Regions from separate parts of the Paenibacillus sp. Leaf72 genome, predicted to be linked through region 2. Evidence: predicted binding sites of a transcription regulator. Region 2 holds the regulator's gene; the other holds the start of a gene.
What was found. The regulator LexA, encoded in region 2, represses DNA repair genes until DNA is damaged. The targets are predictions, from matches to a motif close to CGAACATATGTTCG.

Region 1 (8,558 bases), on a different contig from region 2:
TCTCACCTTCCCCCTTCTGGGTGATTATTGTTCTGCATTGGCGGCTTCCATTCGCAGCCATCCACCGAGCAGCTTTGCTCTGTTCTGCCAAACCATTCGTAACGTCGGCCCGCAATGATGCGATAAATAGCATCTGCTATTCGCCGCATGCCTGGGATCCGGTACAACAGGGCGAGCGCTCCCAGCCCTTTAACCGTGCGCAGCACGCGTATAACGCCGTCTGCTCCGGCATATAACATGCCATTGCTGTCCGCAACATGCATTTTCTCATAAAGCTGCTGCGTGCTCACCTGCTGAATGCCAGGAACGCTCACCGTTCCCGGCTGTTCCAATTGCTGAATTTGCACAAATTGCAAATGGGCCCGCGACGGAAGCTCCTTGAGCCTTGCAACCGTTGCAATGCATAGATTGCATTCGCCATCATAGACGATAAACAGCTTTTCTGCTGAATGCTTCCCCGCGCCAGCCATTCTAATTTCTCTCCGGGTATGGAATGCCTATATGGCGATACGCCTGCTCGGTCGCCATACGTCCGCGTGGCGTACGCTGGAGAAAGCCAATCTGCATTAAATATGGCTCATATACATCTTCTATCGTCTGGCTTTCCTCGCCAATTGTAGCCGCGATTGTATCCAGGCCTACTGGACGCCCGGCAAATGTCGTCATCATTGCATGCAGCATTTTATGGTCGATGCTGTCCAGTCCCATCGGATCAACCTGCAGAAGCTCCAGCGCCGAGCTTGCTATTTCGTCTGTTATAATGCCATCGCCACGCACCTGGGCAAAATCCCTTACCCGCTTGAGCAGGCGGTTGGCAATTCGCGGTGTTCCACGGGAGCGCAGCGCAATTTCCTGAGATGCTTCGCCTACGATGGAAATATCGAAAATTTCCGCCGAGCGCGAAATAATATAAGCAAGCTCATCAACCGTATAAAACTCCAGCCTGCTGATGACGCCGAAGCGGTCCCGCAGCGGAGCGGAAAGCAGCCCCGCCCTTGTCGTTGCGCCAATTAATGTAAAAGGCGGCAAATCAAGCCGTACGGATCTTGCGCTTGGCCCTTTGCCGATCATAATGTCGAGCGCATAATCCTCCATTGCCGGATAAAGCACTTCTTCTACTGTACGGTGCAGCCTATGGATTTCATCGATAAACAGCACGTCGCCCTCCTGCAAATTCGTCAGCAGGGCAGCGAGATCGCCTGGGCGCTCAATAGCTGGTCCCGATGTCGTACGCAGGTTTACGCCAAGCTCATTGGCGATTATGTTCGACAGCGTTGTTTTTCCAAGTCCGGGCGGCCCGTAAAGCAATACATGATCGAGCGCTTCCTTGCGAAGCTTTGCCGCGTCTATGTATACTTTTAAATTTTCCTTCGCCTTCGATTGACCGATATATTCAGCCAAATAACGAGGACGCAGACTTAGCTCCACCGCCTGATCATCCATCATAAGGTTGGCGGAAATAATTCTTTCGTCCATCCGTGCTCAGCTCCTTTTCGTCAACCTTTAAACAGCTGCTGCAAAGCGCGCTTCATGAGGGAATCAACCGTCTCCTCTGGAATCACCGTCTGCTGCAAGCCATGCCATGCCCGGTCAAGCTCCGCAGCTGTATAACCAAGCGCTGCGAGTGCCTCACGCGCTTCTTCCCAAGCGGTGCCTGCTCCCTGCCCGCTTCCGCTTTGGAATAAATCAGGCTCCAGGTAAGCGCCCGCCGCCGACAGCACTGCCGCATCGCTTGCGATGCCTGCAAGCTTGTCCTTCAAATCCAAAATCATCCGCTGCGCCGTCTTCTTGCCAATGCCCGGCAGCTTCGTAAGAAACGTAATGTTTTCCTGCTGAATGGCAGCAATAACGGTTTCTGGCTTGCCTCCTGCGAGTATGCCCAGCGCCACGCGCGGCCCAATGCCCGATACTTCCAGCAGCTTGCGGAACAGCGTCTGTTCCTCGCGCGTTGCAAACCCGTACAGCAAAATCGCATCCTCGCGAACGGAATGATGAATATATAGGGTTGCAGGCTCTTCCCTTTTCGCTAACGCATAGGGATTCGGCGTAAACACCCGGTAACCGACATCTCGTACATCCAGCACCACATACTCCAGCTCAACATGGGACACTATACCTCGTAAAAAATCAATCATGATCGTCCCGCCTCATTAATTTTTTGGACTAAAACTGCCGAATGGGCATGGCAAATGGCCACTGCCAGCGCATCCGCCACATCATCGGGCTTCGGAATGGCCGATAAATTCAGGAACATCTTGACCATCTCCTGCACTTGGCGCTTTTCCGCCTTGCCGTAGCCTACAACAGCCTGCTTAACTTGCAGCGGCGTATATTCCGCAACCGGAAGCCCGCGCTGCGCCGCCGCCAAAATAATAACCCCCCGCGCCTGACCAACCGCAAACGCCGTTGATACGTTCCGGTTGAAGAACAGCTTCTCCACCGCAACCGAATCGGGCTTGTACTTATCCATTAGGGCAACAGCCGAATCATAAATTTGAATGAGCCGCTCCTCGGGCGGCGTATGCGCCTCCGTCTGAATACAGCCATACTGAACGGGCTTAAGCTTATGACCCTGTTTATCAATGAAACCAAAACCCGCTATCGCAATACCGGGATCTATGCCTAGAACGCGCAAACCGCCAACTCCTTATTCCTGCCGTTTATTTCTCCTATTATACCAAAAGACAGAAAGGATGAGAACATGCGTTTGAGGAAAGTGTCGAGGAGCAGCCGATTTTCTTTACACCATCATTCATTATACAACAAGAAGAGGACGTCCTCTATAAGAACGTCCTCCGGGCTGCTATTTTCATCTAATAAGCGGATCGTTTAGCCGGTTTGCCATGTCCCAGCTCATAGTCGCTAAAGGTAGACAGGACGCTGTTAAACTCTTCGATGTCATTGATTTTAATGCCGTGGGTCAGCTGCTCTACTTTGTCGCGGGGCAAGCTGCTTTCCAAATACCCAATATCCAGTTGAAAAAAAGTTCTTAGCACCTTCTCCTGCTGGGGGGCCCCCTCAAACAGCGATAAATTCCCCTGCCTGTCCACGCCCATATACGCTTCATTCTGGCAATGCTTCGAAAACTCATCCACCGTCTGCTCAACCAGCACCCGGCTCGTTTTTTTATCGAAGCTTGCATGCCATTCGCCATTCGCCTCGAGCAGCCGGATCAGCTGGAGAGAAGTCATGCGCCCAAGCGGCCTGCTCTCCTCGCCGCATAGATAGTAGCGGCGCAGCATGACGCTGACTGGCTCCTGCTGCTCCCGCAGCTCGCGCAGCAGCTCAGAAGAGGGGCCGCTGGCGGCTCCTGCACTAGATGCTGCTCCTACGCCTACGGGATTAGCGCCAGACGCTGAATCGGCAAAATTGGCGACGGCGCTTGCCAGGTTGATGGCCGCAGCCGCCTTCGCAGGATGCCAGACAGTACCCGCTAGCGTGACGGCGAGCAAGGCGATACTGCCTAGCGTCCAAAGCGGACGGCGGCGAAGCTTTCTTTTTAGCTGCTTCCATAAGCTCATTAGCATCATGTTTGAACCCCTTTGTGCCTTTTTATTGCATAGGGTTCCACTGAGTTTCCAATATTATGCGCGTAAGAGAAACACCGAAGGAGGGCTAGCTTTTTACAAGCTCATAGGGCAGTTCCTTCTCCGCGTTTTCAACTGAGCTTTCGTCCACGTGCTCCTCTAGCGTCGCAAATAAAGCATGGGTGTACGGATGCTTAAGCTTGCCTTCCTCCCATTCACTAAACGTTTCCACGATTTCGCCCTGGTACATGACCGCGATCCGGTCGCACAGCTGACGGGCAAGCGCCAAATCATGCGTAATGAACAAGTAGGCCAGCTCTTGCTGCCGCTGAATTTGCTGGAGCATCGACACGATAGAAGTCTGCGATAAAGGATCGAGACTGGCTAACGACTCGTCGAAAATAATCACTTCCGGGCGCACCGCCAGCGCTCTCGCAATGCATACGCGCTGCTTCTGCCCTCCGCTAAGCTGATGCGGCAGCTTGCCTAGAAAGCTCTCGTCCAGGCCAACGGCGCGCATGAGCTGTTTGCTTAAGTCCCGAATTTCCAGCGGATGCTTAGCTCCAAAATTGCGCATTGGCTCTGCCAGCACCTCTTTAACAAGCATCCGGGGATGCAAGGAGGATGCAGAGTCCTGAAGGACAAGCTGTACGCTTTTGTATACCTGCAAATCCTTCATATGATGTCCATGAATAGACTGTCCGCCGAGCAAAATTTGCCCGGAGCTTAGCGTTTCCAGCTTCATAATGAGCCTTGCTAATGTGCTTTTCCCGCTGCCGCTTTCCCCAACAAGCCCAAGCGTTTCTCCGCGATGCAGCGCGAGATCAACCTGCTTCACAGCTTGAACGGCCGTGCTGCTGTCCTTCGCCTTAAGCCCTCTTCGCTTTCTCAGCAGCCGCAGCGGAAACGCCTTGGTCACTTGACGCAATTCCAACACAATCATCATAGGACGCTTCCTTTCGCTTGGACTGAAGCCATCCCGCCCGGCTGCATCGTGATGACACGATCCGCGAATTTGCGGACGCTTTGCTCGTCATGCGAAATGAGCAGCACCGTCAAGCCGAAATCCGCCTGCAGCTGCTTCAGCAAAGCTAACACTCGGTCGCGATTGAGTGCATCCAGCGCCGTCGTCGGCTCATCGGCAATAAACAATGCCGGCTCCGTGCTCAGCATCATTGCAAGCAGCACCCTTTGCCGCATGCCTCCGCTCAGTTCAAAAGGGTATGCGTCCAAAATCGCTGCCGGGTCCGCAAAGCCAATCCGTTCCAGCATCGTGCCCAAATACGCTTCCATTTCTTTGCGCGAACGCTTCGCTTGCAGCTTCAACGTCTCGACCATTTGCCTGCGCACCGTGCGGATCGGATCTAGGCCGCTCAGCGAATGCTGAATAAGAAGGGCGATTTCCTCACGGCGAAGCTTCTGCAAGCGACGCTCATCATAACGGGAAATATCATCCTCCTTATAAAAAATATGCCCGCCTGTCAGGCGCAGCCCGGTTTCCAGCAGCCCGACAAGCGCATGGGCAGTCATGCTTTTGCCGCAGCCGCTCGGCCCTACAAGCGCAGCCATTTCACCGGCATGAAGCTCCAAGGATACATTTTGGATGATAGGCAGCCATTTTCCAGCTTGCTGCCGGGAAATTTCTATATTTTGAACGCAGAGCAGCGGGGTATCGTTAAGGTTGGCGCTGTTGTTAATGTTGGTAGTGTTCGCCGCCATCTTACACCTCCTTCGGAACGTCAGCGTTCTGCTCTTTAAACCGGTCGCCAATTAATTGGCACGATAATACGAAGCTTACGATGGCAAGCCCCGGAAAAATCATGACATGCGGCGCCAGCTGAAAATAACGTGTAGCATCATGCAGCATGACGCCCCATTCAGGAGTAGGCGGCTGAACGCCCAGCCCGAGGAAGGATAGCCCGGCGATGAGCAGCACGATTTTTCCAATGTCAAGCGTACTGAACACAGCGATCGGCGCTGCAATCTGCGGCAAAATATAACGGCGCATAATCCGCAGATGCGAATTGCCGGACATGCGGGCTGTTATTAAATAATCCTCCTTGCTCACCTTAAGCACGAGCCCGCGAATGAGCCGGACATAATTGGCCCACCTCACGATGACAATCGCGATGATCATATTCGCAAACCCGGGTCCGAGTATGCCCACAATGGCAATTGTCAGTACAAAATCAGGAAAAGCGAGCGTGCCATCCATCAGCCGCATAAAAAAATGATCGGTGCGCCCGCCAAAATAGCCTGTTAACAGCCCAATCGGCAAGCTAATGCATAAGCTCAATCCCAAAATGACAAAAGCAATCGTAACCGTCGTCCGAATCCCATATAAAATGCGCGATAAAATGCAGCGCCCCAAATGATCGGTGCCAAAAGGATATTCGCCGCTCGGCGCCAGAAGCCGATTCGGTAGATTCACCTGAAGCGGATTATGAGGCGCGAGCCACGGGGCCAGCAAGCCCAGCAGCACAATACTTGCAAACAGGCCGATGCCAAGCAGCAAGCTTGTATTCTTTTTTTGAAAAAGGGTCCGCATAAAAAAGAGTTCCTCCTAGCTTGCCCGCAGCCGCGGGTCCAAGCGCACATAAAAAACTTCCACCGCCAAATGGATTGCGACAAACAAGAAGGAGGTGAATACGACATAACCTTGAATGACCGGATAATCCCGCGCCGTTATCGCTTCAATAATATATTTGCCTACACCGGGCCAGGAAAAGATCGTCTCAACGATCACATTGCCTCCCAGCATAAAAGCAAAGCTTGTCCCCAGCATCGATAAGATCGGCAAAAAGGCATGCTTGAACACTTGAAAAATGAATATTCTTCCTTTGGATAAGCCTCTCGCACGCGATGCTTTGACGAAGTTCTGGTTGTTCATCTCCAGCATATTCGTCCGCAAAACCCGGGCATAGACCGCGCCAAGCCCTAGGCCAAGCGTAACCGCCGGCATGAGGAGATGAGCAAAGCCCCCGCGTCCCATGGAAGGCAGCCAGCCTAGCCGGACCGAGAAAAAATAAATCAATAAAAAACCGAGCCAAAAGGAGGGGATCGAGGCGCCCAGCAGCGCAAGGATTCGGCCTATCCGGTCCAGCAGCCCTGTTGAAAAGATTGCGGTCACCATGCCTATAAGGCACGTTGCCAGCAGCATGACCAATGCGCCAGCAGAAGCAAGCTCCAGTGTGGCGGGCAGCCTTTTGAGCAGTTCCCCGGCAACCGGCTCCTTGGACATATAAGATGTCCCCCACTGCCATGTAAATACATCGCCTAGCCAGCCTATATATTGACTCCACAAGGAATCCGTCAGTCCCATTTCCTCCCGGAGCGCGTCAATCGCCTCCTGCGAGGCCGGGATATTATGCGTGGTCAGCAAAATTCTCGCCGGATCGCCTGGAGATACCCGCATTAATATGAAGGTAAGCGTCGCTACGCAAAAAATGACGAGCAGCATTTGCGCGACGCGTTCTAGCCAAAAACGAAGCATACTTAAGTTCACCCTTTACTTAAGGGATATCGACTTCAGCCGTCACATAATAATATTCGATCGGATGCGGTATGAAGCCCGTTACCCCTTTTTTCACGCCAAATACATTGTCAGGATGTACGATAAACGACTGCGGCAAATCAGCATTAATAATATCTTGGGCCTGTATCGCAAGCGCATAACGCGCATCGGTATCCGCCGTATCGTTAAGCTTATCGATTACCGTCTCAAGCGGCTTCGATTCATAATGGCTGACATTCGATTCGCTAGCAGCTTGATAGAAAATGTTCAAGAAATATTGCGGATCGCCCGTCTGCGCCGTCAGCATGCTGTACATCGCAAGGTCCCAATCGGACTTCGCAAGCTCAGCGTCAATATTTTCAACCTTGCGTATTTTCACGGTAATTCCTTCATTAAGCAGTTGATTTTGAATAACCTCTGCCATAACCGACAGCTCTGGGCGGTGCGGGAACGTAAGGAGCGTCGCCTCGAACGGCTTGCCTTCCTTCTCCCACATGCCTTCCGCATTTTTCTGCCAGCCGCCAGCGGTCAGCAATTGCTCCGTCGTTTCCCCTGCTGCTTGCTCCGCCACTTTGCCGAATGGCAAAATTTCCGGGAACGGGCTTTTCGCTTTCGTGCCGTAACCACGCATAACCGATTCAATAATCGCCTCGCGCGGAATCGCTTGATCTACAACCTCGCGGTTCGATTTTTCTTTAAACAAAGCAGAATTCATATTAAATAATACCATATGTGTACGAACCGATGGGGCAGACAGCACTTCCAGCTTGCTGTCCTTCTCTACCAGCTCAATGCTGTCAATCGGAATGTCCGTTGCGACATCTACTTCACCAGCTTGCAGCGCCATCAGACGCGTGTTGCCATCGGTTACAAACTTCATCGTCACTTCTGAAAGCTTTGCGGGTTCCCCCCAATAGCCATCATAACGCTCAACAACAAGCGATACGTCTTTCGTAAATTGCTTGATTTTGAAAGCTCCCGTCATGGCCGGGTAGCTGCCCGCTTCCTTCATGCTGTCAACATCAAGAATAATCGTGCTTGGATCAGCCAAGCTGGAAATGATCGCCGAGTTCGGCTGTGTCGTAATCATTTTCAGCTCGTCAGGCGCAAGCACTTCAATATCTTTAACCAGAAGCAAATCCTTCGCCAAATGGCTGTTCGCAATGGAACGCAGCAGCGATGCTTTTACGCTTTCAGCATCCATTTTTTTGCCGTTGTGGAACGTTACGCCCGTTTCCAGCTTGAACGTCCACGTATTAGCATCCTCCTGCTTCCATTCCTTCGCGAGCCAAGCGGATGGCTGCAGCTGCTCATTCAATTTAATCAGCGTTTCCCCTGCGCCCGAGCGCATAACATCCCAGCTATCGTCGCCATGCGGATCAACGCCTGCAGGGTTCCAAGTGTACGCCATTGTTAGTGTTTTTTTAGCGGCAGCAGCGTTGTTTCCCGAGGCAGCATCCGTGCCCTGCTCTGCGTTTTGGCCAGCATTCGTGCTGCATCCTGCAAGGACCAGCATC
Region 2 (8,558 bases):
ATGATTAAATCGTATAGGCAGCCACTTGCAGCATATAAATGGAATGTCCTTTTTATTTGCATTGGGGTGGCCGGTTGGTCATATGCAGTCCGGGTTGTGGTTGGGTTATCACCATACATAGATATATTTGGGCAATTTTTAATCTTCGCAGCGTTTTTTCGGTATTCACTTAAAATTAGACTTGTTTATTCTGGTTTGATGGTAGCGGTAGGTTATGCCGCCTATGTATGTATTCAGTTTCCGATCTATTTTGCCGTGACAGCGTTAGGTGTTAGCGATGTTGTTGCTCAGAATACAGGAGGGAACGGGGTTATTGCGATTCAATTTTTCACAGACGCTGCTTCGTTGGCGGTCGGATGGCTGATTACAGTATTTAATTACGGATTTACTTTTATCGTCATTCCTCCGCATGATTTAAGCCGCAAGGAAAAACTATTTACCGGAACGAACGGAATGCTTGCAATATCTACATTAGCTGCTGTAGCCATAATCACGACATCTTTATTTTTGACCGTTCATTACGACGCAGCCTTGTACGCTTACCCCCTAGTATTATTGATACTTGGCACCCTATATTTCCTCTCTAGAAGGAGAGAATCAGAGGATGATAGAGTTTATATCACAAAGAATGGCGCTTTTCATAAAAAGGTTAGATCCTGAGGGCAGCGTATCTGTAGAAGTGATGGCCTATTCTTTGGGTAATCGGATTTGTTCTGCAACTATAATCGCTGTTACATTGATTATTGGGATTGCAACTGAATCATTTATACAGACTTTAATTGGTCTAGTGGCTTTTTGGACTCTGAGGAAGTTTACTGGAGGCTTTCATTTTAAGTCCTTAACAACGTGTGTGATTGTCTCAACTTGCCTTTTATCTATAATTCCACATATTGTCTTAAGTGGTACAGTCATGATAATATTGATATTGTTGAGTTTAACGTTATTGATTTGCTGGAGTAGGGGCAGTGAAAGGAACTTACCTTTGTTGCTCATTTTGTCAAATATATTTTTTCAATCAGATGTAGTTACTTTAGTTTTTTTCGCTCAGATGGTATTGGTATCCATTCATCAAAGGGACGGAGGTGCTGAATATGATGCAAAAACTAGCGCGTAAAATTGCAGAAAAACTGCAAAAAGACGCTGAGCGTTCCGTCGCAAGTGGAAATCGAAAAGGGTTCATTGGGGCTCAACCTATCCCAAAAGAACTTCGTAAGTAGAGTGGATATCATATGGATCTAATGACTGAGATTCTAGGACAACGAATTTATGATGGGGAAATCGATGGAGATCAGTTTGATACATTCAAATTAGGTGAAGTTTTTTTTGTAGATATATTCCAACCCAAAAAAAACTATCACATTCCGAGATTCCATACCACTAAGGGCCTTTTTACATTCATAACGACACTTGAAGCATGCAAACAAATATTTTTGCCATTGGGATTTGTTGCGCTGGATGTTAACAACCTAGTGAACGTAGAGCATATTCGAGAGGTTACTAAAACATTTTACGCAATAACTGCGCATTTCGAAGGTGGTTATACAGCAAACGTAGCTAAAGGAAAACTACCTTTAGTGGAACACTTACTAAAAAAGGGCTGAATCCAGAAATGGGTTAGCTCTTTTTTAATACACATTTTCATTATTATGTCAATAAAAATCGATACTAGTATCGAACGATTAAATATTTCGACAAAAAACGACAAAACGTATTAGTATCCTGTGTTATATTAAAAATGTAAAACAGAGGGAAACAAATATCATTATAGAGACAGAAAGATATTAAAGCAGGAATGATCGAGTTCCAGGCAGCGGGGAGATAAAGCCGCATTCATTTTCGTCTCACAGTCCAGCGAATTGAAATTAGTTTCACTCCGCTATACTGTTGATTACGGGATGTTGAGCTCTTCCTCGCTGGGTTCGATCAGATCCATGACATCAAATGAATGATGAAACAATAGCATACATACCGGTAACCGACTGTAAATTTGGAGAGGGCTGACACGAGTATTACTGATGAAGATATCAGTAGTGCTATGTGTTAGCCTTTTTATATGGTGTTAGTTATTGTGAAAATCGATACTACTGATTGTGATGAAACAAAGTTAAGTAAAGTGAGTAGACTGATAACTTTTATGTATTTTTCATTATTAGGTACAAATTCCTATTATATATGCCGATATAAGGTATATTATGTTGAACAAAGGGGATCTAAATATGGCAAAACGTAGAAGGAAGAAAGAGGAATTGGACCCGGTACAAGCATTTGTGCTGCTACTTATGCTGGGTGCTGGTTTTGGTGCCTATAAGCTTACAAATTCTTTTATTTTTGCGGGTGTTGCATTTGGTGCGGTTATGATGTTGTATGCAATTGTAGCGATATCAATTGCTCGCAAACGTAATGAACGCCTTAAGCGTTCCGGTATCGCAGAAATAGATAAGATGGAGGGCCGACAGTTCGAGAAGTATCTTGGACATCTTTTAGAGGCTCATGGCTATAAGGTAACGGTGACGCAGGCAGCAGGAGATTTCGGGGCAGATCTTGTTATAGCAAAAGGCGCGCAAAGGGTGGTCGTTCAAGCTAAACGTTATAGTAAAAATGTCGGGATTAAGGCTGTTCAAGAAGCACAGGCTTCTATCGCACATTATTCGGCAAATGAGGCATGGGTCATTTCCAACAGTGGATATACAGAAGCTGCAATCACCCTAGCAAAATCAAATACAGTTCGGCTTATTGATCGAGCAGAGCTCATTGAAATGATTTTGAAGATCAATGCCAATAGATCAATTCCAACACCACATACCGACACAGAACAAAACAATACTGAGAAAATGATTACGAAGCAAATAAGGACAGAAGTAGCATGTGCAAAATGTGGCCAGCCATTAGTTCGTCGTAAAAGTGCGCGTGGAGAGTTTTTGGGTTGTTCAAGCTTTCCTAAATGTCGTCATACCGAGGCAGTCTGAGTAGGAAGACCGAGAGCTGAAAAAATCCTCTGCCTAAATTAAAAAGCTGCATCCAACCCGTTTCTAGTGCGGTCAAGGATGCAGCTTTATTCAAGTATGAAGGGTATGAAATTTCAACGATTAATGAAAATCCCGGAACAAGCCGATGACTTTGCCTAAAATCGTAACGTTCTTCAGGCGGATAGGTTCCATGGTTACATTTTCCGGTTGGAGACGGATATGATCCTTCTCGCGGTAAAAGGTTTTGACTGTTGCTTCATCGTGCTCAGTCATGGCGACCACAATATCACCGTTAGTAGCGGTCTGCTGCTGGCGTACAATAACGTAGTCGCCGTTATGTATGCCGGCTTCAATCATGCTCTCGCCAATGACATTAAGAATGAATACATCATCATCTCCTACGTAATGGGAAGAGATGGGGAAATATTCTTCAATATTCTCAGTAGCGGTAATCGGCACACCGGCAGTAACTTTACCGACGATCGGTACATGGGTAACAGCAGGACGGATAATCCCGTCGACATCTTCCTGATCCAAAATCTCGATAGCGCGAGGTTTAGTTGGATCGCGGCGGATAAGCCCTTTCTTCTCCAGACGGTCCAGATGACCGTGTACAGTCGAGCTTGAAGCAAGTCCAACTGCTTCTCCAATTTCACGTACGGAAGGCGGATAACCCTTCTCGCGAACTTCGTTCTTTATAAATTCCAGAATCGACTGCTGGCGATTGGAAGCTTTGGACAACACGATCACTCCAGTTCACGCACTCCATGATGAGTGCGACATGAATTTTGATTGAAACTTTGATCCATGCACTTCATTCGAAGTGCAATATGAGTATTTATTTCTCAAATTATAACATGGAACCGCCGTTCGTACAAACATAAGTTCCTAAAAACAAAAGTTCGCATTGTCTGTTGACCACAAACAAATGTTCGTGTTAATATCGAAACAGAACAAACGTTTGGGAGTGAGGGCAATGATCATTTATCCAGAATCCTATCAATCTATTTTCTCAGAGAAAGCGCCTGTTAAGGCGGCAAAGATGAAATGGCAAATCAGCATGGCTGGATTTAGCAACTATGCTTTGAAGTTGGCGGTGTGTCTGACTCTGTTTATCGTATTGTTTTCTGGTTTTTTATTGGTGCGCACAGAAGCTTCAGTGAATCATGTTGCGCCAGCGTCTGCTGGAGAACAGACGGTAGTGGTTGCGCAAGGCGATACATTATGGGAGCTTGCACGTAAATACTCGGACAGTTCTGATGATATACGCTGGTCCGTTTATCAAATACGGGAACGCAACCAGCTGTCGTCGCCAGATATATGGCCTGGGCAGAAGCTGGTCATTCCTTCTCCATAGCTTCATTAAGAAGCATGCCTCTATACTATACGCAAGCTGTTTGCATGACGGAAATCATGTAGCTGTTCTTCGTAACTTTTGAAGCGTGAATACTCGACCTAAATACAGAATAGATCGGAACAATGATAGCATTATCGTTGTACGATCTATTCTGTATTTAATTATAGCCCCATTTTCTTGAAATATAGGAAAGGATATGATTTTCTCATCCATTCTCTATATTTCTCGGACTGAAACGCGCTGCGCCGCCAAAGGACGGCGACAGCCGTTTCACCTTGACAACAGCGTATTGGTAATGTCAAAGTAGAAAGAGTTTGGGAAAAGTACAGCAAGTGAGGTGAGCAATCAATGGAAGAGCTTATTGCCAGAATTAATGAATTATCCCGTAAAAATAAAACAGTCGGTTTGACGCCCGAGGAACTGACGGAACGGGCTGAGCTGCGCAGTAAATATATGGAGCAGTTTAAAAGCAATTTTCGCCAACAGCTTGATACGATTAAATTCGTAGAAGATGAAGAGAGTGAAGCGGGAGACGAGAAGCCACAGCATTAATTATTTTAATGGGAGAGGCGGTCATCATTTTATGAAATACCAACTGCTTGGACGTAGTGGACTAGCTGTTTCTGAACTTTGTCTTGGAACGATGACATTTGGCAATACAACGAATGAGCAGGATTCGCTTGAGATGATCAATCGTTTTGTGGAGCGCGGCGGCAATTTTCTCGATACGGCGAACGTTTATGTAAGCGGACGCTCTGAAGAGATCGTCGGAAAAGCGATTAAAGGCCGTCGTTCTGAGATGGTTGTTGCTACAAAGGTTAGAATGACAACATCTCCTGATATTAATGGAGTAGGGCTGTCCCGCAAGCATATTATGGACGGCGTGGAAGCGAGCCTCAAGCGACTGCAAACCGATTACATTGACTTGTATCAGGTTCATGTATGGGATCATGCTACGCCGATTGAAGAGACGCTGCGGACGCTCGATGATCTTGTCACATCAGGCAAGGTGCGTTACATCGGCTGTTCTAACTTTTTTGCATGGCAGCTTATGAAATCTTTGGCATGGAGCGATGCTAATAGGTATGTACGCTTTGTTTCGCTGCAGCCTCAATATAGCCTCGTTAGTCGCCAGATGGATCGCGAAATGATGTCGCTTTGCCTAGAAGAAAACGTTGGCGTTATTCCATGGGCTCCGCTTGGTGGCGGTTTTCTGACCGGCAGGTATGATCGCACAGAGCCGACAGAGGGCAGATTGACAAGCAAAGTAGGCGAAAGTGCTTGGGCAAACCGGGCAAATGAGCAAAACTTTGCTGTTTTGGATGCTGTATTAGCAGCTGCCAAGGAACTTGATAAAACACCTGCTCAAGTTTCACTGAATTGGCTGCTGCAAAGGGAAGGCATTACGTCCCCAATCTTTGGTGCTAGTACGATTGCGCAATATGAGGATAATATGGGAGCTGTCGGCTGGACGATGCCTGAAGAAATATGGAACCGTCTGGATGAGGTCAGCGCGCTTGCCGAAGACTATCCGAATCGTTTTATTGCAAAATTCAAACGTCCGTTTTAACGAATTACTGTGAAACCTGGAGATATACGGTGTCAGCCTGCATCACTTGTCTGACTTGATTTATTAAGCGTGATTTTGTGCTGCAGCCATAATAAGGAGGAACGAATTTGTCACGTACATGGGAGCGCAAGGTGCGCCGAAATACGAACCAAATTAACAAAAATCGCAAAAAACAAGGCGGCCCAAGCTTTAAACCAGCTGGACCCCAATCAGATCGTTTTGTTGGCCGCAGCTATATTGCGCCGATTTTACTCCTGCTGTTTATTGCCATGTACGTTATACTTGCCCAAATGGACCCGCAATTTAAATTCGATACCTTGCTAGGTGTGACAATTGGCTGCTATGTATTTCTGGCAATTGTATTTTTCCTGCGGCGCCCGTATATTACAATCGGTAAAAACTATGTTCAAACACGCAAGATGACTGGCGACAAGCGTCTAGGTGCAGAAGCGATCAAGACGATTCGCGTACAGCCTGGCTATGTGACGATTGAACCGCAAAAAGGATCGACGTGGGCTTTTTCGCGAGTATTTCATCGTTATCCAACGGATGAAATCAGCGCAAGATTAGAGCAATTTGCCAAAGATAACGGCATAACATACGAACAAAAATAAAACGACCAGGAGCGTCAGTGAACAATGGCAAAGCTAGCGGTATTATTTGATTTGGATGACACACTGCTATGGGATGACCGTAGTGTAAAAGAAGCATTTGATGCGACCTGTCAAGCAGGTGCGGAAGCAGCGGGCGTAGATGCGGTAGAGCTGGAGGAAGCTGTTCGCAAGGAAGCTCGCAGCTTATATGAATCGTATGAAACGTTCCCTTTCACGAAAATGATCGGAATTAATCCTTTTGAAGGCCTATGGGCTAACTTCCGTGAGGGAGAGCAGGAGGAGTTCAGAAAGCTGGAGCAGCTTGCACCCGCTTATCGTCGTGAAGCATGGACGAAAGGGCTAAAAGCGCTGGGCGTAGACAATCCAGAGCTTGGCGCCATACTGGCCGAGCAGTTTCCGGCAGAGCGCAGAGCGCGCCCGATTGTATATGATGAAACGTTTCGATTGCTAGATGCGCTAAAAGGCAAGTATAAGCTGCTGCTGCTAACGAACGGCTCACCGGATTTGCAGCAGGAGAAGCTTACAGGCGTTCCACAGCTTGCGCCTTATTTTGACCACATCATTATTTCGGGCGCTTTCGGTGAAGGCAAGCCGGCCGCTTCGATTTTCCGCCATGCGCTGGAGCGCCTTGGTATTGAACCGGAACAGGGTATAATGGTTGGGGACAAACTGACTACGGATATTTTAGGTGCAAATACCATTGGTATGGATTCGGTATGGATTAATCGCCATGACGCTGTTCGGTCGGATGAAATTGTGCCTACATATGAAATTAAGCATTTAGAGGAATTGCTGCCGCTGCTAGGATAGTCGCGCATACTCGCGCCATTACTGCTGCAAAAGCATAAGAAGAAGCCCCTTGGTCCATTGGACATGGCTCAAGGGGCTTCTCTGTATAATGACGCAATTCAATGAAGGAACGATCAAGCTTTAGTGAAAGCAGGGTCTTCGAACGGGTGGGCAATCCAGCCCTCCGTTTCAATAAACAGGCGAACAGCAACGATTTGACGGTTATCCATCAATGTGAAGAAGTGAGGAATTGTTTCTGGAACCGAAATAACGTCTCCCGCTTCCAGCTCAACGTCGAAATAACCGACTTCTTCGCTGCCTTTAATAATAAAGATTCCGCGTCCAGCTGTAATCGCCCGCACTTCATCTTCTGTGTGCGTATGCACTTGCTCAAAACGTTTTAAAATATCATCAAGACCTGGGGTAGCATCTGAAAGGGCAACGATATCCCATGTTTTGTAACCGCGACGCTGGGCAAGCTCGCGAATTTCTACATCGTAAGTAGCGAGAATTTCCGCTTTCTCTTCATCGGATAATACAAATTTATCTTGCAGATGGCCTGGCAACTTGCTAGCATCCCAGTGTTCATAAAGCACTTCTTGGCTTTCTAAAAACGCGCGAACGTTCTGCTCGCCAGATATTCTTTCCTCAGTATTGCGAATTCTAATCTCAGCCATCACAATTCCCTCTTTTCCTATTGAAATTAAATGTTATATTAAATATATAATGATTATAATGCAAAAACAAGCGATTGTCGATTGCAATTGCTTTTCACATTGCGTCGATTCTGTTAAACTGAACTTTAGTGATTTTCACAGGAAGGGTGCACATAATTGTCGAAACCAACCATACAAGAAATGATGCAAAAGCGGATATTGATTTTGGACGGCGCAATGGGAACGATGATTCAGCAAGCCGATCTTACCGAGGATGATTTTGGCGGTGAGGATATGGACGGCTGTAATGAAATACTCGTGTTGACGCGTCCTGATGTCATCCGTACTATACATGAACAATATTTAGAGGCAGGCACGGACATTTTGGAAACGAATACGTTCGGAGCAACTAGCGTCGTGCTGGCTGAATACGATATACCGGAAAAGGCGCGCGAAATCAACCTGGCTGCGGCGAAAATTGCCCGTGAAGCGGCGGATAAATATTCGACGCCTGAGCATCCGCGTTATGTGGCAGGAGCGCTTGGTCCGACGACGAAGACGCTTTCTGTAACAGGCGGGGTTACTTTTGAAGAGCTTGTGGACAGC

Region 1: the regulator LexA is predicted to act here: its motif matches at 2,697-2,710, upstream of ruvC (crossover junction endodeoxyribonuclease RuvC).

What each region holds. Positions count from the first base shown of each region.
Region 1 covers NZ_LMLV01000030.1:407,607-416,164, reverse strand. Annotated here, with positions in the region: gene ASF12_RS23095 (SpoIID/LytB domain-containing protein) at 1-1, opposite strand, end outside; gene ASF12_RS23090 (thiol-disulfide oxidoreductase DCC family protein) at 3-470, opposite strand; gene ruvB (Holliday junction branch migration DNA helicase RuvB) at 472-1,476, opposite strand; gene ruvA (Holliday junction branch migration protein RuvA) at 1,497-2,135, opposite strand; gene ruvC (crossover junction endodeoxyribonuclease RuvC) at 2,132-2,635, opposite strand; gene ASF12_RS23070 (BofC C-terminal domain-containing protein) at 2,814-3,530, opposite strand; gene ASF12_RS23065 (ABC transporter ATP-binding protein) at 3,616-4,473, opposite strand; gene ASF12_RS23060 (ATP-binding cassette domain-containing protein) at 4,470-5,246, opposite strand; gene nikC (nickel transporter permease) at 5,248-6,075, opposite strand; gene nikB (nickel ABC transporter permease) at 6,091-7,020, opposite strand; gene ASF12_RS23045 (ABC transporter substrate-binding protein) at 7,040-8,558, opposite strand, start outside.
Region 2 covers NZ_LMLV01000031.1:434,194-442,751, reverse strand. Annotated here, with positions in the region: gene ASF12_RS25330 (hypothetical protein) at 1-660, shown strand, start outside; gene ASF12_RS36675 (accessory gene regulator B family protein) at 605-1,114, shown strand; gene ASF12_RS36210 (hypothetical protein) at 1,092-1,217, shown strand; gene ASF12_RS25325 (LytTR family transcriptional regulator DNA-binding domain-containing protein) at 1,230-1,601, shown strand; gene ASF12_RS25320 (restriction endonuclease) at 2,217-2,966, shown strand; gene lexA (transcriptional repressor LexA) at 3,087-3,707, opposite strand; gene ASF12_RS25310 (LysM peptidoglycan-binding domain-containing protein) at 3,943-4,323, shown strand; gene ASF12_RS25305 (DUF896 domain-containing protein) at 4,672-4,875, shown strand; gene ASF12_RS25300 (aldo/keto reductase) at 4,907-5,893, shown strand; gene ASF12_RS25295 (hypothetical protein) at 6,001-6,507, shown strand; gene ASF12_RS25290 (HAD family hydrolase) at 6,532-7,317, shown strand; gene ASF12_RS25285 (1,2-dihydroxy-3-keto-5-methylthiopentene dioxygenase) at 7,431-7,973, opposite strand; gene metH (methionine synthase) at 8,154-8,558, shown strand, end outside.